One region of the Paenibacillus sp. UMB4589-SE434 genome, then DNA from elsewhere that is predicted to be linked to it. Evidence: riboswitches for the same ligand, from Rfam matches in the RefSeq annotation. Region 1 holds a riboswitch; each other region holds the start of a gene.
The links. A riboswitch is a leader RNA that binds a small molecule or an ion and turns the genes downstream of it on or off. The one in region 1 is predicted to bind cyclic di-AMP.
Positions count from the first base shown of each region.

Region 1 (7,689 bases):
CTTTGGCGCAGAACAAACTGGCCCATTTTACCCCGCAATCCTTAAATCATATTATTGAGCAAATTTATCCTCTTGTTCAGGCGTCCGCAACGGCCAATTGCCAGCATATTGTGATGGATCTGCAAACATTGCCAGCTGTAATGCTGGATGAAAAAGAAATACGGCAGCTCCTGCACAATGTGATCCGGAACGGACTGGAAGCGATGGAGGCCAACAAAGTGCTGCAAATTAGAACCCGTGCTGGAGATGAGGCAGTACTGTTGGAAATTGAAGATGAAGGCCCGGGATTTGAACCTTCCATCTTATCTATTGCGGGTACACCATTTATGACAACGAAGGTAAATGGGACTGGATTAGGCTTGGCCATCTGTTACAGCATTGTGCAGCGTCATCACGGCAGCTTGCATATAAGCTCGAAACCAGGGAGGACAGTTATTTCTATTAAGCTTCCTCTCGTCTTCCCCGCTCCTGGCACAAATAATTAAGACAGGCATCGCATGAGCACAGTAGCTTTTGGTGAAATCTGGCGGCTGTGCTCTATCGCTGTCTTCTGTTCATTCCATGACCACATCTCCCTCAGTTTTTCTTCTTATTCTGCCCGGTCTGCTATTAGATGCCGACACGCATCATATACAACAAAGAAGAGGGAAGAATAACTCTTCGATTGCATGAGTACACATAAACATACACTTAAGATGATGAATGATATTTATATTATACGTCGTCTTGTTAGTGCGCTCCAAAATGACGTTGTAAAAATATAGAATATAATGGTATTTACTCAACTTTGACAGCGTTAGATGCTCCTTTTAAATCGCATATTATTTCAAAAATTAAACACTTAGTCATATGTTAACGAAGAAACATTTCATTTTTTATCAGTGTTGACCAATGTTATATAATTACGTGGTTTTCGGCATGATAAGCATGAGCAATAGCTAATGAACACAAAAAAGTATTGTATAAGTATGCAACATTGTGTATACTGGTGTCAGTCCACGAGACATGCAATTGTACTTACATTCAGATAAAGTGGGGAATTAATAATGAATAAGATGAAGGCATTTCAATTGGCAACAGCATGTATGCTGCTTATGGCTCTCGTTGTAGGTTGCGGCGCGAAAGAAGACGCGTATGATAAGGTGATTAAAGAGAAGAAGCTGGTCCTTGGGACAAGTGCAGACTACCCACCTTTTGAATTCCATAAGAAGAACGCAGACGGCAAGGACGAGATTGTAGGATATGATATTATGATCGCTAAGGAGATCGCTAAGGATCTCGGTGCAGAATTAGTTATTGATGATATGAAGTTTGATTCTGTTCTTCAGGCCGTTACTTCTAGTAAAGTCGATTTTGGGATGGCTGGAATGGACGCGACAGAGGAACGAGCAAAAGTAATGTTGTTCTCGAATTCAGTGTATAAGGCTGAAGCAGGGGTTCTAGTCCGCGCAGAAGACAAGGACAAGTTCAAGACACCTGAGGACTTGAAGGGTCTGAAAGTTGGCGTTCAAAAAGGTTCTACATTTGAAGATGTAGCCACACAAATTCCGGACGCTAAGCAGGATCTGCTTGTTAAGGTGAACGATCTTGTTCTCTCACTGGAGACCAAGCGTGTAGATGCCGTATTGGTAGAGAAACCAGTTGGGCTAGCCTATGAGACTAATAATACGAAGGTAGCTCTTTCGCCCGTAGTGCTCAAGCCGGCAAGCGAAGGTTACGTTGCAGGTGTGGGCAAAGAAAGCGTAAAGTTGAAGGAAGCAATCGACAAGACTATTGCACGTCTTAAAGCGGACGGTTCACTTGATAAGTTTATTACAGAAGCCAATGCATTGGCAGATGCTGCTGCAGATGAAGCAAAGTAAGGAATGGCGGATATAAGCAAACGACAGGTGCGGCGTAAAGCCGCGCTTTTTCGTTGGAAAACATATAGGCAAGATGTAGAAAGGGTTGTTTAACATGAACATGTTCCAAGCATTATGGGAATTCAAAATGACTTACTTATCAGGAATGGGCATGACGATACTGTTATCTATATCAGCGATCATAGTTGGTTTTATATTTGGATTAATACTTGTCTTGATGCGGCGGTCAGGGATTGCTCCCTTAAAGTGGTTCTCAGCAACTTATATTGAAGTATTTCGGGGAACTCCATTACTTGTGCAATTGTTTATTATATATTTTGGACTATCGGAGTACGGGGTTGACTTGCCAAAGTTTACTTCCGGTGCGATTGCCGTTGCTTTAAATAGTGCGGCTTATTTGGCGGAGATATTCCGTGCAGGTATTCAAGGTGTTAACCAAGGACAAGTGGAGGCTGCCCGTTCTTTAGGTATGACCCAATCGATGACAATGCGTTATATCGTGTTGCCGCAAGCATTACGTAATGTAATGCCTGCTATCGGTAACGAATTTATTACAATCATTAAAGAATCTTCAATTGTAACTTTTATTGGCATTGCAGATCTTATGTTTCAGACTGAAGTTATTCGAAACACAACTTATTCATCCATGGGACCGCTTTTGGGGTGTGCGCTATGTTACTTTATTATGACGTTTACACTATCCAAAATGGTCGGATTGATGGAAAGGAAGTTAAAGTATAATGATTAACATCACAAACTTACACAAGTCGTACGGCCAATTACACATTTTAAAAGGGATAGATCTTGAAATTAACGCAGGTGAAGTCGTTGTGGTCATTGGGCCAAGCGGATCCGGAAAGAGTACTTTGCTGCGCTGTCTGAATTTGCTGGAGACACCAACGAAAGGTGAGATACGATTCGAGGGTGAGATCATTAACGATAAGAAGCATGATATTAATGCCACACGCGAGAAGATGGGAATGGTATTCCAATCCTTTAATCTGTTTCCGCATATGTCGATTCTTAACAACATTACTATTTCACCAATTAAAGTGAAAAAGATGGACAAACAGAGTGCCGAAACAATAGCGTACGAACTGCTTGAAAAGGTAGGATTAAAAGACAAAGCGAGTGCTTTCCCAGCACAGTTATCTGGAGGTCAGAAACAGCGGATTGCAATCGCCCGTGCATTAGCAATGCAGCCGCACGTTATGCTGTTTGATGAGCCAACTTCTGCGTTAGATCCTGAGATGGTAGGCGAAGTGTTAGAGGTCATGAAGTCACTTGCAGCCGAAGGGATGACCATGGTAATTGTGACACATGAAATGGGATTTGCACGTGAGGTAGGGGATCGCATTATTTTTATGGACGGTGGAAATATCGTGGAGCAAGGATCTCCGGAATTGCTCTTTGCAAATCCACAGCATGCTCGGACACGAGATTTTTTAAGTCGTGTGTTATAACCGGAACAGATGATCTTGGATGTAACATCAATAATAAACATAAATGTAATTATGTAAACTAAATTCAGATCAAAAAGTACTCGCCAAAGCGGGTACTTTTTTGTGTCATTATGAACTGTATAATTTCATCAATCTCTACTTTAATGACGTTTTTGTCATCTTTCTATAAAAAAATGAAAAGCTGAATCCTTTGGGGCTCAAGGGTTTGAGCGTCATGTCATAATCTACCTGCGCACAGGTTACAAAATTGTGATATGATTCTTTCCGAGCCGAGACAAGTAATGTACGGGGGATGATTTACCGGTAGTTGAAATGGGACATACCATTTTAACTATCTCGGGGTGAATCACATTAATGGTTGGAAACAACCCATGATGAGTAGGGTACTCCTTAACCCGAATCCGACAACTAACCCCGCAGGCTTTATACTAAGGAGGTACACATAATGAAGAAACGAATGACCCTTAAGATTGCAGGAGTTATGTTTGGACTTGTCACAATGTTCCATATTTTGCCTGCATATGCTTCACCTTATATAGCAGTAGAAGGAGATACTTTCTATTCTATATCGAAGAAGTACAAGGTAGGATTGGAGGCGCTGTTAGCAGCAAATCCTACGATTAAACCGAAAAATATTTATGGCGGCTTGGAGATTCAGATCCCGGACATAGTGAAGAACAAGGCCGCGAAAGTAGAGATTGCGTCGATTCCGTCACCGAAGACTGAAACAGCGAAAACTGCTGACAAGCAGCCAACAAAAGCATTGTCAGATACAACTCCTGCTACTGAGAAACCAGCTCAGGCCAAGCCAGCAGAGAAAAAGGCGGCAAGCGTGGCCTCTTCTGTACCTAGTAACGTTGTTACTGTTGCTGGGCGTGACATGAAGTATAAAAAGAAGTTGAATGTGAAAGCTACTGCATATACAGCACATCCGAGTGAAAACGGGAAATGGGGCGCAGTTGACTATTTTGGTAATCCATTAAAATTAGGCACTGTTGCTGTAGACCCTAAAGTGATTCCACTCGGCACAAAATTGTTTGTTACCGGCTATCAATTTAAGCATCTGCCACAGGGTGGTTATGTTGCAACAGCTTCTGATATTGGAGGCGCAGTGAATGGCAGCAGGATCGATCTGTTTGTTCCTGTCAGTCAAAAAACAGGCAGCACATTCGGAGTGCAGAGCGTTCAGGTATATGTATTGAAATAAGGAATAGAAACGGCTGATGTACCTAGATAAGGGACATCAGCCGTTTTTATTTGTTTAGAGCTAGAGTGAGCCAGACAACAACTACCGTTCTTTCTTCTCCTTTTGGTCATGAAACAGTTCAGGTACGGTCACAAAGTTATAATTCTGAGCACGCAGCTTTTTAATAATGCTCGGAAGCGCTTTGACTGTATTTTGTAAGTACCCATTCATACCGCTTCCACCGGCATGCTGCAATACAATCGAACCCGCAGATACTTCATTTAAAATATTCCGCTCCATTAAAGAAGAAGGGATACCCCGCCAATCATTAGAATCTACGTCCCAATTAACGACCATATAGCCATTTTCTCCTGCCCATTGCAACTGATCTTCTGAAATTTCGCCAAATGGAGGACGGAAAAAGCGTGGTTTATAACCAACTATGTCGTCTACGATGGCTTCGGTCTGCTTGAGCTGGCTAATAAACGCTTCTATACCCGATCTGGTTAGAAGTGGATGACTGTACGTATGATTGCCGATCACATGTCCTTCAGCGACAATGCGTTTAACCAGAGCAGGATACTGCTTGGCTCGGTAACCAACTAAAAAGAATGTAGCCCGAATACCTTCATCTCGTAATATATCGAGCACAAGAGGTGTAACGCGGTTATCAGGCACGTCGTCGAATGTTAAAGCAATCTTCTTTTCATGAGTACTGTTACTGGCTCTTAGCTTGAAAATGTGAGGATAACGTGTTCTAAGTTGGGCGATAGACAGCTTACGCTGACCTATAATCTGTTTTTGATTGCTTACAGCAGAACGTGCCTTTTGCTGTTGCTGATTCTGTTTCGTCTGAAGGTGCTTTTGTGTCTGCTGTACTCTGCGATATTGTTTTAATTGATTAGACTGCTGTTGTTGTTGTTGTTGTTCTGTGCGAAAGGAGAACTTGAATTTTTTAGTTTCTCTCTCCTTTGATTCTTGGGCATGTTTTTCCATATGCTTTGTCATATGCGAACGTATCGGCCAAGTAGTTCCATTATGCACCGTACTGTTCGATCGCACTTCAGCAGGTGTCGCTGAAGTGGAACTGCTGTGATTGGAAGTCTGGTCAGGGATGTTTGGTAATGGATAACCCGCTTTAGGTTCATGCATCCCGCATCCACTGCTTACAATCAGAAAGGATAAGACAGCGGTTGTGCATAATCGACGCATTTCGATCCCCCCTCCGCTTGTATTCGATGTCATTGTTATGTCCTTCGACATATGGAAATATGCTTGTAAAGGCAAACCATTTATCACGCCTATTAGCAGATGTTTCTAATATTCTGAAAATTTTCGCAAACATAAAGAAAACGTCAATTCAGATGTGATTTCTATCACGGTCGCATAGAAGGGATAATGACATAGTATAGTTGTTAAACCTCGAAAAGGAGTATGACTGTGCATACAATTGTATCTAACGAACGCATCTCAGAAGGCATTTACCTGATGACGGTAGAAGGGCGATTCACTGCGCGCATGGGACAATTTTATATGCTCCGCTCGTGGAATCATTCGCCGATTTTATCACGTCCAATTAGTATTTGTAACATTGAACCGGACAGCATCCAATTTTTGTACAAGGTTGCAGGTGAAGGTACTCGCATGTTCGCTGCTTTGCGTGCAGGTGATCAGATTCAATTGGAAGGCCCATTAGGAAATGGTTTTCCTAATGTAACAGGGAGAACCGCATTAATAGGCGGGGGAATCGGGATTGCTCCATTGCTCTATACGGCAAAGCAACTGGACAAGCCTGATATCTATCTTGGATTCAGAGGACAATCGTATCTGACAGAGGCTTATGAGCCTTATGCAAATGAAGTTTATGTGAGAGTAAACGGGAACCTGTTAGAGGATTTAGACTTATCGAAATACGAGAATGTTCTTGTATGTGGTCCATTGGGCATGATGAAGGCCGTTGCATTAATGATGGAGCATACGGATACCAAGGTGTATGTATCTTTTGAGAAACGAATGGCATGCGGTATTGGAGCATGTTATGTGTGTTCAGTCATGAACAAAGACAAAAACAAAAAGGTTTGTTCGGATGGACCTGTATTTTTGGCAAAGGAGGTGGATTGGCATGCGGAGCTTAGCTTGTAGTGTAGCAGGTATTCATTTTAATAATCCGATCGTTATGGCATCTGGAACATTTGGTTTTGGGAAAGAATATGCCAAATTATATGATATTAATCGATTGGGCGGCATCTCTTGCAAAGGCTTAACGCTGCATCCGCGCACAGGGAATACAGGAACACGTGTATTTGAGACATCAGGCGGCATGCTGAACAGTGTAGGGCTGGAGAATCCGGGAGTTGAGGCATTTCTAAATGAAGAAATGCTGTACTGGGAAACGATCGAGCCCGTTAAGATCGCAAATCTAGGTGGAAGTAACATCGAAGAATATGTGCTGGGAGCACTAAAAATCACGCGTGACGCCGAGGAACGACGCAAGCAGAGTCGTATGGCTGTGGACATGATAGAACTTAATATTTCTTGTCCTAATGTCAAAGAGGGCGGGATTGCCTTTGGCGTAAACACAAATATCGCTCGTGAAGTTATACGCGAAGTTCGTCAAGTCACATCGCTTCCGCTTGCAGTGAAGCTGTCACCAAATGCTGAAAATATTGTAGATATGTCAGTGATGTGTCAAGAAGAAGGAGCCGAATGTGTCTCCTTAGTAAATACATTTTCCGCAATGAAGATCGACATTTATCAACGCAAAAGTGTCTTTAATAATGTGTATGCAGGGTTATCTGGACCAGCAATCAAACCAATTGCACTTCGTATGGTCCATCAAGTATCAAAGGAAGTGACTATTCCCGTGATGGGTATGGGTGGTATTGCATCAGCATCAGACGTCATTGAGTTTATTATGGCAGGGGCTTCTGTCGTACAGATTGGTACTTATAATTTCATGAACCTTCGTGCTGGAGAAGAACTGATCGCGGGAATCCAAAGCTTCATGGAGCTGGAGAACATTAATAGCTTGGACGAGATTAGGGGCATCATATAAAATGAAATGGAATATACCGTCTAACTCGATACAATGCCGGATTGAACGGATAGGTAGAGATTGGCTGGTTACCCTCACAGGTGGAGAGATGCCGGAGGATCATCATATTGGAGCGGTATCGAT
Region 1 is NZ_JASOYK010000001.1:934,828-942,516, forward strand. It holds gene QP775_RS03885 (sensor histidine kinase) at 1-485, shown strand, start outside; gene QP775_RS03890 (transporter substrate-binding domain-containing protein) at 1,047-1,862, shown strand; gene QP775_RS03895 (amino acid ABC transporter permease) at 1,963-2,610, shown strand; gene QP775_RS03900 (amino acid ABC transporter ATP-binding protein) at 2,603-3,325, shown strand; cyclic di-AMP (ydaO/yuaA leader) riboswitch at 3,583-3,763, shown strand; gene QP775_RS03905 (3D domain-containing protein) at 3,771-4,532, shown strand; gene QP775_RS03910 (polysaccharide deacetylase family protein) at 4,614-5,723, opposite strand; gene QP775_RS03915 (dihydroorotate dehydrogenase electron transfer subunit) at 5,952-6,653, shown strand; gene QP775_RS03920 (dihydroorotate dehydrogenase) at 6,634-7,566, shown strand; gene lpdD (prenylated flavin chaperone LpdD) at 7,568-7,689, shown strand, end outside.

Region 2 (7,689 bases), on a different contig from region 1:
ACAGCCAAAAAAATGGGAGGATTAAAAGATTATAATTCACCCTTTGCCTATCCCAATACAATAGTTCATTACAAAAGCCGACTCCATCACACTCCAAGCCTGCTTGACATAAGAAATATAGAAATACAAAAAAGCAGCCCTCTCGGACTGCTTTACATCACATCATTAACTGCGAATATACTCAATCTTCAACTCGCCGTTATCTGCGCAGACGGTAACTTCTACCGACTCGGTCAATATATCTGCATAGCTGTAGGAGACACGCTTGGCATTCTGCTGCTCCTGATCCAAACTTACAACAAAAACAGAAGGGTAGGTTTCTTCCAATACGCCCGTGCGTTCAATCGTCTTGCGACGGCCTCCATTCGCACGAAGCAGAATCTTCTGTCCAACATGGGCTTCAAGACAGCGTCGTATTTCAAACAGCGCATTTTTAGCCATTTCAACTACCACCTCTTTCCTTGTCCATTATAAACAATTAAAGGGGAGGTGTCAAATAAACAGATAATTATAACAATATTATTAAAACCATGTCAATTCATTTTTATACCCAATTTTGTAGGATGTGATTCAAGACCTATATTTATGCATAATGACCTAAAAAAATTAAGTAACGGATGGTGTAACGTTCAGCGTGGACAGGTCTTTCCACTTCGGCATTCCTAGTCGATGGCTCCCCCGAGTTTCAATGCCACCTAACCCTTCCGTACCTGTTATCGTATGCGGAGCAATGTCCGCAATATGAATAGTGTCGCGAATGGAGGTGTAGGCTGCTTTGGCCGCCACGTATGCCGGATCAAGTGCATGAATCATAATACGGCCCGGGGAGCTGGCAAAGTTTGCGCCGTTTTGTAGCAGCGCCTCAAAGTGAGACTGACAGGCACCTGCTATAACCGTTAACATATCCAGGTTCCGTTCATACTGCCTAGCCGTCTTGACTGCATTTACGAAGTTTTGTGAATTTTTATAACTCTGCAGACTATATAAGTCTCGATGCTTTAAACCTTTTAACACGCCGTCATGCCCTGTAATCACGATAATATCTGGACGCGATCGAGGCAACAGTGTGTAAACAGCGTCAGACATCTTGGCCTCCGACACGTAGTGCCCTTCTGCGGGAACCCGCAGTTGGTTATACAAGGTCATGCTTTTTTGTAAATAGTTCGGGTCTCCGTCCAGATGAAGCACCTTGCCTGGCATTTCGAAATGGGCCGCCTGGTTCGGAGCATCAGCAAATTGAAATTCTGTTTGACGGCGCTCTGATTGGCGCTGTCTGTGGCGTTCCAGTGCTTCCACGGATTCAATCATTTTAATTTGTGCTTGCTGTTTACGCCGTTTCATCGTTGTCTCAGGCACATTGACCAGATCTGATGTCGGAGCATCGGCCACTAGTCGATAATCCGTTCCTTTTAACAACGATATGTGCTCATAAATCCCTTCTATCCGGAATGTAATATCCCCACCATAAGATTTGCGTATGACCAGATCTCCCACCTTCATGCCCTTATCACCTCTTACCTATCGTATGGGCGGAAGTCAGGATTGGTGCCTAAACAAAAAAAGCCCCTTTTGGGGGCTAGCTGGTTATAAATAGAGGCGCTAAAATTATGTAACTAATTACAAAGCGTCATATGAAGACCCTATAGCCTCACTAAGGCGCGCAAACTCTTCAAGTGACAAAGTCTCGCCTCTGCGTGTAGGATTGATTCCAGCCGTCTCCAAAGCGGTTTGCAGCTGGTCTATGCCAATATCACCACTATAACGTGCCTTTAAGTTATTCCAAATCGTCTTGCGTCGCTGCGTGAAGCTCGCTTGAACGACTTCAAAAAATCGGGATTCGTCATTTACTTCCACAGGAGGCTTGTCTCTTACCTTTAAGCGGATAACCGCAGATTCTACATTAGGCTGTGGAATAAATACAGTATGGGGAACCGTGCACACAATCTCGGGTTCGCTGTAGTATTGGACTGCAACACTCAGACTGCCAAATTCTTTGCCGCCAGGTGAGGCCGCCATGCGTTCAGCTACTTCCTTCTGAATCATAACGACAATATTTTTGAGTGGAAGACGCTCTTCCAGCAACTTCATCATAATGGGAGTAGTCACGTAATATGGCAGATTCGCCACAACACTCACCTTATCCATCTCCGCAAATTGTTCTTGAAACAGTGCCGGCAAATCGACTTTTAGCACATCGCCATGTACAACGCTAACATTGTTATACGGCTCCATGACCTCCGCTAAAATAGGAATCAAACGCTGGTCGATTTCTACTGCTGCGACCTTGCTTGCCTGCTTCGCCAGCTGCTCTGTCAATGCTCCGATCCCAGGTCCAATCTCAAGCGCACCTGTATGCTCATCCAGATCTGCTGCTTGGACGATACGGCGCATAACATTCATATCAATAAGAAAATTTTGGCCTAGGCTCTTCTTAAATGAAAAACCGTGCTTTCGTATAATATCTTTGGTTCGTGTTGGTGTGGCAATGTCCGGTCTTACTTGCGTCATTCTTTACCCGCCTTCCATAAATTTACACACATTCGCAAATTTTCACCTAATGTGGGCCTTAAATGCTCCAATTCGTATCCCGATACCTCAGTTAGTACGATAAAATCTAATGATCATAAGCATCGAAATATATGCTGTCGTCCTATTGACACTTACATTTAATTGGTGTCTAGACGTCGCAGAGCATCTTCAAATTCTTCTCGACTAATCTGAAAGGTCGTACAACGCTTTAATAATTGCTTGGCATTACAATACCCTATGCCTAGTATTTCACCTAGTCTCATGCGTCTATCGGCCGATCCCTCATAAGCAGTAAGTCCTGCCTGGACCAGATCAGTCCAGGTAAGCACTGTGCCTTCATAGGCAGGCATCTCTGTTCGCAGATGATCAAGTGCATGGCGAATCGCTGCGGGCGAAGCATTCTCCACCCCAATGTCGCCTTTGGCGAGCGCCTCCTGCTTGGTTAGGAATGCATGCTTGCATCCAGGGACACGAGCTGCAATCGCTTTGCGAATCCGTTCACCAGCGAAGTCAGGGTCCGTAAATATAATAACGCCCCGGCGCTCATGCGCCAGCGCGATCTTCTTAAACGTCATCTCATTTAGAGCCGATCCGCCAGTCTCAATAGTATCTGCATCTACCGCTCGTTTTATCGCTACGGTGTCGTCTCTTCCTTCAACGACAATAACCTCACGTATCACAGGCAATTGCCCCTTTCCCAAAAAAAGTACAACTAAAATACAAAAGAAGAGGGAATCCCCTCTTCTTAGCATGACATATTTGAATATGAATTACTATATCATAAATACACAGCTGCAATCCACACAGCTAACACTACACTAGAGACTTCCTAACTCGCCTCCGGCTTCACAGGACCGATAACATAAACCGTATATCCCTTCTTGCGTCCGAAACGCTGCACTTGCTTGGAGGAGTCGTAATATACATCAATGATGTTGCCTTTGACGGCTCCACCTGTGTCTTCAGCACGGCGGAAGCCAATGCCTTCGATGTATACCCACCAGCCAAGTGGAATGACCTTCGGATCTACCGCAATCGTACGACCTTCGGTTACTTTTGTTCCGGAGGCTGTTTTGGCCCCCACAGAACCTGGAGTTTCCGTGTATGCTGTTAATTGCACATTCGTAATTTTTTTCTTGTAATCAAAATCTGAGTTGCCGCCAGAAGACTGACCAACGTCATCGCTATCCGCAGACAGTACCACTAATTCAGGTTCTTTTTTCGTACCGTAAGCGATAACCTTATTGACTTGTTTGGTCTGCACTTTTTTGTCTACCATACGGGCAGTGACAAGCTTCCCATCTTCGAAGGTCTTTTCGATCTTTTGTACGACCAGACCTGACTGGCCCTGCTGCACTGTCTTTTTGGTACCCTTCTTCATATCCGGGTTTGCCTGTTTGACGACTTGATAAGGCACCTTCACCTTACGCTCCTCAACCCCTTTGGTCACACGCACAACTTTGATGTTCATGTTAGACGCAATCGAGGTCAACTTGCTTGGGAAAATTTTATCTTGCGCTTTCAGGTTAATATTTAATTGAGTAAGTGCTTGTTTGACATTGTCCTTAGTTGTATACAACGTCTTCGTTAGCCCATCCACCGTAATCTGAATTGGCTTAGCACGTTCTATGGTGATTTGAGCCCCATCTTTGACTTCAGTATCTAACGCTACAGATACTTCGTCATGACTTCCTACCGCTATCGTGTGCTCATCCAAAACATCACGAAGCGTTTCCTGGCGAGTTTCCAAACGACGCTCTTGTCCATCTACGACAATGGCGACCGTCTTTTTGGAATAACTGAATCCCACCAGCACACTAACTAAAGTTATAGCGATTGCAACTACAGCAATTACAGAAACAACACGCACATTTTCATGCTTCCATCGCATTGCGAGTGACTTGCTGGATGATCGGGGATCATGGGGATCGTTGTTCACGAAGTTGCCCATTTCTCGGTCCTCCTTACATAGTCCCGCCGTCGAGAAGTTATGCATGATACATCTGACGCGACTATTGGATATTTTTGCGAAAAATAAGCTTGTGCCTGCCTATCTCTCACACCAACTCCAGTAACGGTCGTCTCTTCCTCCTTGTTCTTACAACCTATGAACCCGCTCCACAAAATATGCAAGGATGCGAGTCTCGTAAGATGCAAAAACAAAAGAAGCCTGTCTCAAGAGGACTCTCTTTCGTGGCTTCTTCATCAAGACCCAAACAAAACAACAGTCTAGGGCTCACACGAGGACCTCTCTCCGTACGCTTGCGAGGTTAGCTGTCGGGTTCGGGCTATGAGAGTCGCCCTATAAGAACATATCGGCTCACGGCTCGACAGCTCTTAATTCACCCCAAGGATACACTCCGCACCTGCTGGCACTTGCAGCATGCTTCTGGTTCCCCCGCTCTCCAAATCAATGGAAATTCAGCGTTACTGGTTGGTTGGAACAATATTCAAGTTCAATCGAACTTCTGTGAGAAATCATATCGTGTTTATGACAAAGTTGTAAAGACTGCCGCAATCACGTTTTTCGTTAAAAACAACAAAAATAAAGCCAAATTTACTCGTTTTATCAAACAAATCCATGTATATGTTGGTGTAGAACTTTTTTTCGTTAGTTTTTCGTTGATTTTCAACGTATGTCAAAACATGTAAGAGCATTTTCGGTTGTTTTTCTGCAAAATTCTTCTAAATCCATATCCTTTAATCCAGCTGCTACCTCTGCCACTAACCGAACGTATCCGGTTTCATTCCGTTTCCCCCGATAAGGATGAGGAGTCAAATAAGGAGCATCCGTTTCCACCAATAAACGGTCCATTGGAACCTGTTTAAGTACCTCTTTTGGCTGTTTAGCATTCTTAAACGTGACTGGGCCGCCGAACGAAATATAAAAGCCCATATCCAGACACATTTTAGCGGTCTCCCAGCTTCCTGAGAACGAATGCATAATGCCTCCAACCTCTTTTGCATTTTCTTCTCTCAAAATACGAACTACATCTTCATGTGCATCACGATTGTGTATGATAATTGGCATATCCAATTCACGTGCGAGTCCGATTTGCTCTCTGAATACACGTTGCTGTACATCCTTCGGTGATGTATCCCAATGATAATCGAGTCCAATTTCACCAATAGCTACTACTTTTTTATGCTCAGTCAACTTGGCGATCCAATCGATATCCGTCTTCTGCATCGTAATTGCATCAACTGGGTGCCATCCCACAGCCGCATAAATAAAGGGGTACTTCTCCGCCAACTCCATGGTCGTCGGGATCGTTTCCCGGTTAAAGCCTACGTTTACCATTCGTGTCACGCCTTGTTCTAAAGCGCGAGCAATTACTTCCTCACGATCTTCATTAAAGGCTTCATTATCCAAATGGGTATGTGTGTCAAATATCATGTCGAATTACTCTCCTTGTATCCTCTAGTAGGTTCCTACTGTGACGCTCGATCCTCTTGTAGTTGAAGTAGTCGGACAACTGATTCAGAAAGTCGCGGGGCTGCCTGTCTGATTTTATCAATCGGAAAATATATATAATGCTTACCACGATGCAATCCACTGATAGAGCGAACAATATCCGACTTTTTTGACAGCTCGACCAATTGTTGGTCACGATCGAGCAATAAAATGTGCATTTGTGTCGGTTCTTCTCCAGAACGATACACATCATAAGGCATATCAGTAGGGGAATCAAACCATAGATCATAAGCGGGATCAAGTCCTGCAGCCTTCCATTGCTGACAAAGTTCTTCCATTAGCTCCGTATTTAACTGATCGACCTCTACATATTTATACAACTTTCGTTCCATGAATCGCTGACATAATTCTGAAAGCCGCTCATCCTGCTCCCCCATCCACTGAGTAAATACGGTTTGGACAAAGGCCTCATCCAATTGAACATATTGTGCAGAAGTAATAGTCCCTTCAAATAAGGAATCTAGCGGCGCCAGAAAGTAAGAAAATACATATCCCGAGTGATATAGTTCAGTAGCACGCTTAAAAATAAGTCGCAGCAGCAATTCCGAACTTCGTGTCACCGGATGAAAGTATACTTGCCAATACATTTGATATCTCGACATTAAATAATGCTCTACAGCGTGCATACCACTTTCTTTTACGACAATCCGACCTTTATAAGGGCGAAGTACGCGTAATATCCGATCAATATCAAAAGTGCCGTAGTGAACTCCAGTATAATATGCATCCCGCAGCAAATAATCCATTCGATCAGCATCGAGAGGTCCCGAAACTAAATTTACGACTATTTTCTTTTCATAAGTTTTGCGTATAATAGAAGCAATACGTTCTGGCAGCGTTGGGTCTCTGCGTGTTAGTACCCGATTGATGTCGGAATCCCCCAATATAATTCGGCATGTCCAGTCTTCATGATGAACATTGAAAGCCTCTTCAATGGAATGTGAAAATGGTCCGTGTCCAACATCATGAAGCAGTGCAGCACATAAGGCGACAAGCCCTTCCTCCTCAGGCCAGTCTTCAAACTGATTGCGTTCAAATTGAGAGATGATTCGTCTCGTAATCTCATAAACGCCCAAGGAGTGTGAGAACCTGCTGTGCTCGGCGCCATGGAAGGTCAGATATGACGTGCCCAGCTGCCTGATGCGCCGTAATCGTTGAAATTCCTTTGTATTGATGAGATCCCAGATCGTTCGATCCTGTACGTGTACATAATTATGCACTGGATCTTTAAACACCTTTTCTTCTCGCAGCATATTCCTACCTCCTTTTTTCATTTCAGTTAGTAACTGTTAGTTTTACTCTGTCATTTCGACAAATTATATGCTCTTTTAGACCTACCTAGTAATGGGGTATTATTGATTATTCTGACAACTGTGTTTAATAAAAAATTCCTTCTCTGACCAAAAATGAGATAAAAATCGTTGATATCTAACAAAAAACAGCTAAAACTATAAGATAAACCATAAATTAGCATCAAAACTAGCAATATTTCTAGTTGACTAATATGGGAATGGTTGGTACGATATAAAACAACGAACATAGAATATTGTCGAAACATGACATATTATAAGTTTAAAGAGGAGCGATTAATTATGATGAAGTCCACAGGTATCGTTCGTAAAGTCGACGAGCTAGGCCGTGTCGTGATTCCGATTGAACTTCGCCGTACACTTGGCATCGGAGAA
Region 2 is NZ_JASOYK010000013.1:9,847-17,535, reverse strand. It holds gene veg (biofilm formation stimulator Veg) at 166-441, opposite strand; gene yabG (sporulation peptidase YabG) at 607-1,500, opposite strand; gene rsmA (16S rRNA (adenine(1518)-N(6)/adenine(1519)-N(6))-dimethyltransferase RsmA) at 1,618-2,508, opposite strand; gene rnmV (ribonuclease M5) at 2,667-3,209, opposite strand; gene QP775_RS24845 (resuscitation-promoting factor) at 3,359-4,480, opposite strand; cyclic di-AMP (ydaO/yuaA leader) riboswitch at 4,773-4,966, opposite strand; gene QP775_RS24840 (TatD family hydrolase) at 5,159-5,926, opposite strand; gene QP775_RS24835 (HD domain-containing protein) at 5,962-7,257, opposite strand; gene QP775_RS24830 (AbrB/MazE/SpoVT family DNA-binding domain-containing protein) at 7,597-7,689, shown strand, end outside.
Region 2: it holds a riboswitch for cyclic di-AMP, as region 1 does, so the genes downstream of both, QP775_RS24845 (resuscitation-promoting factor) here and QP775_RS03905 (3D domain-containing protein) in region 1, are expected to answer to the same signal.

Region 3 (7,689 bases), 1.3 Mb from region 1:
GGGCTGCAAATACGATGAGCAATGTGAGTGCCGCGATGCTCATTACCACGCCAATACCATGCGTGATGGCATTTGCAATCTCTTCCCCCCTGGAATAGGTATGGGTGTTAGCCAACTTGGATCACTCCTTCTTCAGACGGTATGCCCTGCTGTGCAACCAACAGGGCACCGTTACAACTCGTTATGGTTCTATTGTATCGGAGTGTAGACCGTCCTGCAAATGAAGGAAGTGTTAATTCGAATCATCTGTATTTTCAAATAGTTTGGCGATAGGATTCTCAATCTTTTTCTCTTTCCAGATCGATCCATCTGACTTTTGGACAATAAACTGATAGAAATGGTTGGTTACCATTAGGGTCTTATGTCCGATGCCCATAATAAAAGGCTGTTCCCAATCCTTGGAGATATGGTCATCTGTCCAGAAGTAATGGACGACCATTCGTTCTTTGTTATAAGGGTGCAGTATGCCATAGGCACCTTGAAGACCCGATTTGCTCATCGTTTCTTTCCAAGCGAAGCCAGTGTGTGCAGAATTAGTGATAATACCAGCTTGCAAGGCTTGGGTAAAGGCATTGTGCTTGGGATTACCAATTACAATGACGTTGCTCTTGGCAAGTGTAGTCTCCAACTGCTTCTTAATCGTCTGGCGATTGTTGATTATATTTGCTTTCATGCCAAATGATTGGAACATCGATTGCAGCTGAGTAGCCAGCATGTCCTGCTGCGCTTTAGCTTTCTTACTGGCGGGATCACCTACGATGATCGTAAGCGGCTCGTCACGAAGCGTCTTGCTCATCAGCTTGTACATCGTCTCTTTTGGCAGCTGCGGATTCGATTCATCCACACCGTCGTACATTTGCTTAATGGAAGATTTCATAAAGGCTTGCTTTTCAGCCTCTGACATCTGATATTCCGGCTTCAACTCGAAGTTAGGCTTGTTCAGGTTATCGTCCATGCGATCGCGAATTGACTTGCCCAATTGATCTTCTATCGTCTGCAGCAATCCACTAACCGTTGCGTTGCGATAGGCATATCGATTGAAGTATTCCTTCATAAAGGTGTCAAATTTCTCGGGTCCAGCCATACGATACAGCTCATAAATGGCAAGACGGCCCTTCTTGTAATACACAGCATCTGGTGAATCCCCCACATGATGGTTGTCGGAATTAATGGCAACGTCCATTGGGTAGTCATCAAAGCGAACGCCATCAAAGCCGCTGCTCTTGTTGCCCTGCTCATTATAGAAGTAAGTCATGGCGAAGTCAGCGAATCCCTCATCCAGAAATGACTCTTTTTCAGAATTGTTACCGATGATAGAGTGGAACCACTGATGAGCGATCTCATGAACAAATGCAGAGTCGTTTGCAGGCACGGCATTAGGGGATACGAGACCCATCTGAATCATCCGCGAGAACTCAACAGCTACGCCCTCCACATGAGATTCAACAATACGGAAATCGGGATAGTCATATTTGCCGAATTTGCTGCTGAAAAACTCGATTGCTGCAAACGCGCGATCCATGTATTGGTTAATAACGGCGGTCTTGGCTGGATCATTCTTGTCGTTATAGTATACATATTCTACCGTAAGTCCGTTTTTGGTCTTGCTGGCCTTATGATACTTTTCGCTTGAAAAGAATACAAACTCCCGTGTCTTGTCTGACTTGGTGGAGACTATTTTGCGTCCAGCTTCTGCAGGCTGCTCGGACATTTGTCCAGGCATGGCAAGCTGGAGCTTATCTGGAACATTCAGATGAACGTTATAATCGGCAACATCGTAATAATCGGATTCAAAAGTGGTGCTGTACGGTACTTTGTTCCATGTATGTGCCTGCTCATTATATACGGACATCACAGGGAACCAGTGGGCGCCGTTAATAATATCTTTCTGGTAAGAAAGGCGCTGTGCACCAAATGGGATTTTGGTCTTGTAGGTTATAACGATCGTCACTTCTTCATCTTTCAGGAGGGGTTTTTCCAGTTGTACAGTTAAGGCCTGCTGTTCATTTTTTGACGTTAATGTGCGGCCACTAGTGGAATCTTTGACATCAGTGATGTCGATGCCGCCTAGAAAGTCGGCTGGTTTTTTGTCTGGAAATTGTTTGGCTAGTTCTTCGTTAGTGCGGGCAAACATTTGCGCTTGCGTATCTTTGGAACGATGCGCATCTGCGAATAGATGGAACACAACGTCGTTTAATTTATCAGATGAGGTATTGCGGTAGGTTACCGTCTGCTTGCCCGTAATCGTCATGTTATCGGTGTCTAGCTTGGCATCAATCTCGTATTTAACGTGCGATTGCACTTGCTCTGGTGTCTGGAACGTGGTCTTTATAGTCGAAGTAGATTCAGCAGCAGGGGCAGCGTATGTCATGCCTGCATTTGTTATTGTCCCAGCGATTAAGCTAAATGCCATTGTCACTGCCAGAACCATTTGTAATCGTTTCTTGCCTGTAAGTCTTGTCATTTGTCACACTCCCAAGTTGTCTCTTATGTTGTTATACTCCTCATCCTAATGTAAAAGACAGACAAGGTCGAGGGATTGTCCTTACTGTAACCTTACAGTATTGCAACCTTACAGCTAAGGCCAAAGCCATATGACTCGAATTAATAGTATTTTTCCATAAACAACGCTCTATCTACTGAAAATGACTCCTTAGATCCACCCAATGATAGTGATCCCTTTCACCATAGTTACCATTACAAGGATCTGAGACTACATGTCCATGTTAGAATCCAGATCTCCCGAAATACGTGTCGTTAAAGAGATATCCCCATCAAATTAACGATTTTCATATGTTTTATCGACCTCCATCAATTTTGTTCATATTGTTTATGAAATGAGGGTTCCCTTTTGGCAGTCAAACAAGGTAACGTAGACCATGTAAGAATAGGTATACAAATTGTGTAAATAAGAGTGGAGTTCGTCAACATAAAAATAGGATGTGATATTGTTGCTGAAGACTGCTAAGTACAAGGCGGAAGACATTCAGGAAATGGCTGCCTTCATCGAGACATGCAACCAAATTCAGGAACAGCATGTCGGTTATTGTGGTGTCAAATGCGATGAAATAGCGGCAGCAATTGTAGAAATTACAGCTGATAGTTCACTTGATGAACGTTTTGTCGTTTACGAGGAAGCAGGGAGTATCATTGGTATTTGTGGGCTTGATATAGGAGCTGACAATGGAGCAGTAGAATTATGGGGTCCCTTCGTGAGAGAGGACGATGTAACGAATCAGGCTCTCTTACATGCAATATGGCAAGATATTAATAAGCTAATATGGGCAAAGGGGCAGAAAGTTACGCAGGTAGAAGGGTTCTATGATACGCGTAATAGGGTTGGTATTCCTATTTTTGAATGGCTTGGAGGAGAGTGTACCGGGGTTCACTCCGTTCTTCAATTGAAGCGGGCGCAGTGGCTATCTGCTAAAGAAGAACAGACAAGCTCGCCATATAAGACAACAGATCAGGCTGCTTTTGTGTCTCTTCATGAGAGTTGTTTTCCGGGTACATACATGAGTGCTGAAAGCCTGATAAAGAGTATAGATGACCAACATGCCTTATTTGTTTGCCGTGAGAACAGTGAGATGGCTGGTTATATTTATGCGAGCGCCAATGCCGAGTTCGGTGAAGGTACAATTGAATACATTGCGGTTGATGAACGTTATCGTCACAAAGGGATCGGAAGTAAGCTGCTGCGTCAAGCCTTATCATTTTTATTTCATTATCCTTCAATAGAAGATATTCAACTGTGCGTATCCCATTCTAACAGGGGAGCTCTCTCTTTGTATGAGAAATGCGAGTTTGTAAGGGTACGAGATTACGCACATTACAAATTGAGCATAGATAGTGAGATCATGCCCATCAGCAGGTAAAAGGGATGAACCAAGCGGAAGAGGCACCCCCCATTTTCTAAGCAGAGAACATCATATTATTTATTTGGCTGGAAAGGTGGTTACTATGACTGAACATCTTGCTATTGGACGGCTGATATTACAACTGCGACGATTGGAGCGATATCCGAAGTCTTTCGGAGATCTAAACGATTTATCCCTCAGCGAAGTTCATACTATTGAAGCAATTGGGGAACATGAAGGTGTGGCAATGGGTGAGTTATCTGACCGGCTGTGCGTTACGAAGGGAGCCGTCTCGCAAATGATGGTTCGTTTGGAACGAAAGGAGCTTGTCGTCCGTAATACACATCCGTCAGACGCTCGAATTGTTCTTGTGTCTTTAACAGACAAGGGGCGAATCGCCTATGAAACGCAGGCCAAGATACATGAAGCTATTTATATGGAGTTAAAAGGAGAGTTTACCAGCAGTGAGCTTCGTTCTTTCGAGCGGTGTATGGAACGATTAACACAGACGCTTCGAGACCGTTAATAAAGCAAATGAGACGGAAGTCCGTACCTTTTAGCCAAGCCGTCATACAGTATAGTATACGGATTGAGACAAGAGGTGACGACGATGAAGAGGGAACAATTAGCACGATCTTATCATGCAATATATAGTATGGGGAGAAAATGTTTAGTAGCTATTCAGTTGCATCGACTCGGATTAAGAAAGTTCGGAGGCATGCTAGATTGGAATCGCTCCGTACACCTATCGAACGTTAACTTGTTGCTGCGCAATCGATTCGCAGGATATATGGAACTAGACAACCTTGAATTTACAGGTTATGACCAAGGTGATCGATGTCTTATGTTACGGGATCGTGTATACGATATTTATTCTGTTCATGATTACCCGAAAGACTTCAATTCACCTGAGCATCTGGTATCCTATCCCGAGGTTAAAGCGATGTACGATCGCCGAATACAGCGCTTTTTGGAGAAAACAGCGGTATTACCATGGTTGTTATTTATTCGTATTGATGGGACGTATGAGGAAGTTGTCGAGCTTGAAAGGCAGCTGCGTAGTTATGTCAGACATCAATTTCATATTTTGCTTGTTTTACATGGGGATCATCTTGGAATCGTAGAGATAGATTGGAACTTGGAACATGTGTGTGTTGTTTCTATAGACACAGAGCAGCTGAATGATGAGGTGTGGGACGAACTGCTGGCGAGTGTAGCGTATGAGGAATATGCAGGGCAGCCGGATAAGCCATAGGAAGACGCTGTCATTTAAAATAACAGTTGCAGGACTGCGGCTATGGGCTTCAGTCCTGCTGATGCGTGAATCTGCTAGTAGACATTTTAAAGATTCATTTTTGCTGCTTTAGATGGTTCCGTAATAGGCTTGGCAGTGGGTGATAAGCATGCTTTGCTGCGGACAATAACGATAGGATGAATGCTGCAACAGATTCGCTAGTGCTAGCTCGGTTAACTGTACCTTCTCCTCACACCATGAAGTTCTCATTTGCTCCAACAGCAGCAAAGCACCTATTGCTGATTTGCCCTTTAACCGTTCTAATTGTCGCGCCCAGCGCTGAAGATCAAAATGAGAATCATCAGGCATCAGGGTAACTTTTCCCCAGCCTTGAGCTTCCCCACTTACTACTTTTAAAATAATCATGATCGGCAATGCGGTCCTGCATTGTGTATCAGTTTCAATTGCGGACAAGCGTGACATACTAGCTAATTGATACAATTCAATGCGGTTAATGGTGTGTGCTGATGTATGGATTTCGTCCATCTTCATCCCTCCAGACTTTGTCATGATGCAAATAGGTGGTCTGTAACAAGAGCAGCTATCTGCAAGTCTCTCCTGTAACGCTTACGAGGTTAGCTGACGGATTCGGGCGATGGAGTCGCCCTACCAGTAGAGACTACCGGATTCACCCCAATGTAGGATCGTGGACCCTGAATGGTTCCCCCGCTGCTCTGTAACTAGAGCACTCAGCGATTGAAAGAATGAAGCGATGCTTCATGTTGTCTATCATAGCGCGTGGCAGCAGGGGTGTATAACGATAAAAGACCGATAAGGACGAATTAAAGGTGATTTTGAACGATAGGGGATGGATTATAGCAACGATTGAATATATTTATCCGAATTACGCCGTGCTTGCTGCAGCTATCGATAGGTTGCATATTTCGTGTTCAGCGACGGAAGGCTGCTCGAAGGCATACGAGAAATAAAAAGATGGACGAAGGCATACTGCCGGGAAATTGGATGAGATGTACGCGCGTCAAAAAGCACTTCCGCTGCGCCTGTTCACAGCAGCATACTGAAGTGCTTATCATCCTTATTTATTTATTTGAGCAGCCATGCTGCACAGTTGGTCAGAAGGATATATGTGCGTGCCGCCAAGACCTGAGCTTGCTGCATACAGCATTGCTTCTGCTATGATAGAAGCTTGAATCGGGCGATATTTTAATAGTGGGCCGCGCAGGATAGGCGATAAGAGGGGACTGATGGCAGCTGCAGCTCGCTCTCCGAGTCGGAACTCCTGACGCGCACCTATAATTAGCGAGGGCCGTACAATATGAAGCGCACGTAAGGGAAGTGCTTGCAGTCCAGTTTCCAAATCCCCTTTGACACGACTGTAGAAAAATGCTGACTTCGAGCTGGACCCCATCGCTGTAATGATTGTAAAAGAACGAACCTGTGCCGCAGCTGAAAGCTTCCCAGCTTGCAAGGGATAAATGTAATCTACCTTACGAAATGCTTCCTTTGACTTGGCTTGCTTGATTGTAGTTCCTAAACAGCAGAACACGTCTTCTGCTTGAAATAATGCAGCATACTGGTCCATACGGTCGAAATCTATCGTGTGTACTTCAACATTAGGAAAGGGAACGATGACAGGTCGGCGACTTAACACAATGACACGTTTATAATACGCATGAATTCGTGCCATAAGCTCGCTGCCTACTAACCCTGTCGCACCTAACACTAAGGCGGTATCTTTGGTCATCAGCTAGCCCCTTTCAAGATGAATATTCGTTCGTCCATTATAACATGATGATCATTTGGAATGAGAACAAGCTGGATCTGGTTGTTCAACTTGCTTCATCCAACTTATATCTGACGTTAGAAGAATATAACGGAAAGAGCCACTATGCTCTGCCAAAAAAGGCGAGCGCAGCGGCCCCTCTGTAGCTAATCGATTAAGCCGGCAATAATGGCGGCTGCAGTGCCTGCTTCTTTGTCATCCAGCGTAACAACGGATTGCATTTCATCAGGATCATCGGCTTTCATATGGAAGAGGTCACGTCGACCATCCAAATGCACAATGATAACCAGTGTGTCTCCAACTGCGGTATGCAGACTATATTTCCGGCCGATACCTGGCAGGTCTGCTGCTTTAACGTTCATGTTGACATCCTCCCTCGATGTCCTCTGCAGTAAAGGTGACCTTGTCAATTCGAATATCAATTGTTCCGGCTGGTGTATCAATTGTCAGTATGCTTCCGATAGTCGCAGTAAGCAGTTGTCTCCCCATAGGAGACAGGAATGAAATTCGATTCTCATTGGGCTCCGCATGCTGCGGGTAGACGATGGTAAAGGAATCCATATCGTGATCTTCTAGATAGGTGATTCTAACCTGGCTGCCAATCAGTATCACTTTGCACAATTGATCATCAGGCAGGTTGAGCAGCTCTCGAATACACGAAGAATAACGTGTCACAATCTGTTCTGCTTGTGTGCGCTTGTCTCCAAATGCGGGAAAGACCGCATCTAGAAATGCCTGCTTCTCTTCCTCTAACGCAATGAGCTGACGTTGGACATGCTGCCTAATTTGGGTGG
Region 3 is NZ_JASOYK010000001.1:2,258,165-2,265,853, reverse strand. It holds gene trhA (PAQR family membrane homeostasis protein TrhA) at 1-115, opposite strand, end outside; gene QP775_RS09510 (M1 family metallopeptidase) at 233-2,464, opposite strand; gene QP775_RS09505 (GNAT family N-acetyltransferase) at 2,952-3,875, shown strand; gene QP775_RS09500 (MarR family winged helix-turn-helix transcriptional regulator) at 3,961-4,383, shown strand; gene QP775_RS09495 (DUF1796 family putative cysteine peptidase) at 4,468-5,112, shown strand; gene QP775_RS09490 (hypothetical protein) at 5,221-5,637, opposite strand; cyclic di-AMP (ydaO/yuaA leader) riboswitch at 5,701-5,856, opposite strand; gene QP775_RS09485 (NAD-dependent epimerase/dehydratase family protein) at 6,188-6,856, opposite strand; gene QP775_RS09480 (hypothetical protein) at 6,901-7,041, shown strand; gene QP775_RS09475 (cation:proton antiporter regulatory subunit) at 7,042-7,257, opposite strand; gene QP775_RS09470 (GreA/GreB family elongation factor) at 7,247-7,689, opposite strand, start outside.
Region 3: it holds a riboswitch for cyclic di-AMP, as region 1 does, so the genes downstream of both, QP775_RS09490 (hypothetical protein) here and QP775_RS03905 (3D domain-containing protein) in region 1, are expected to answer to the same signal.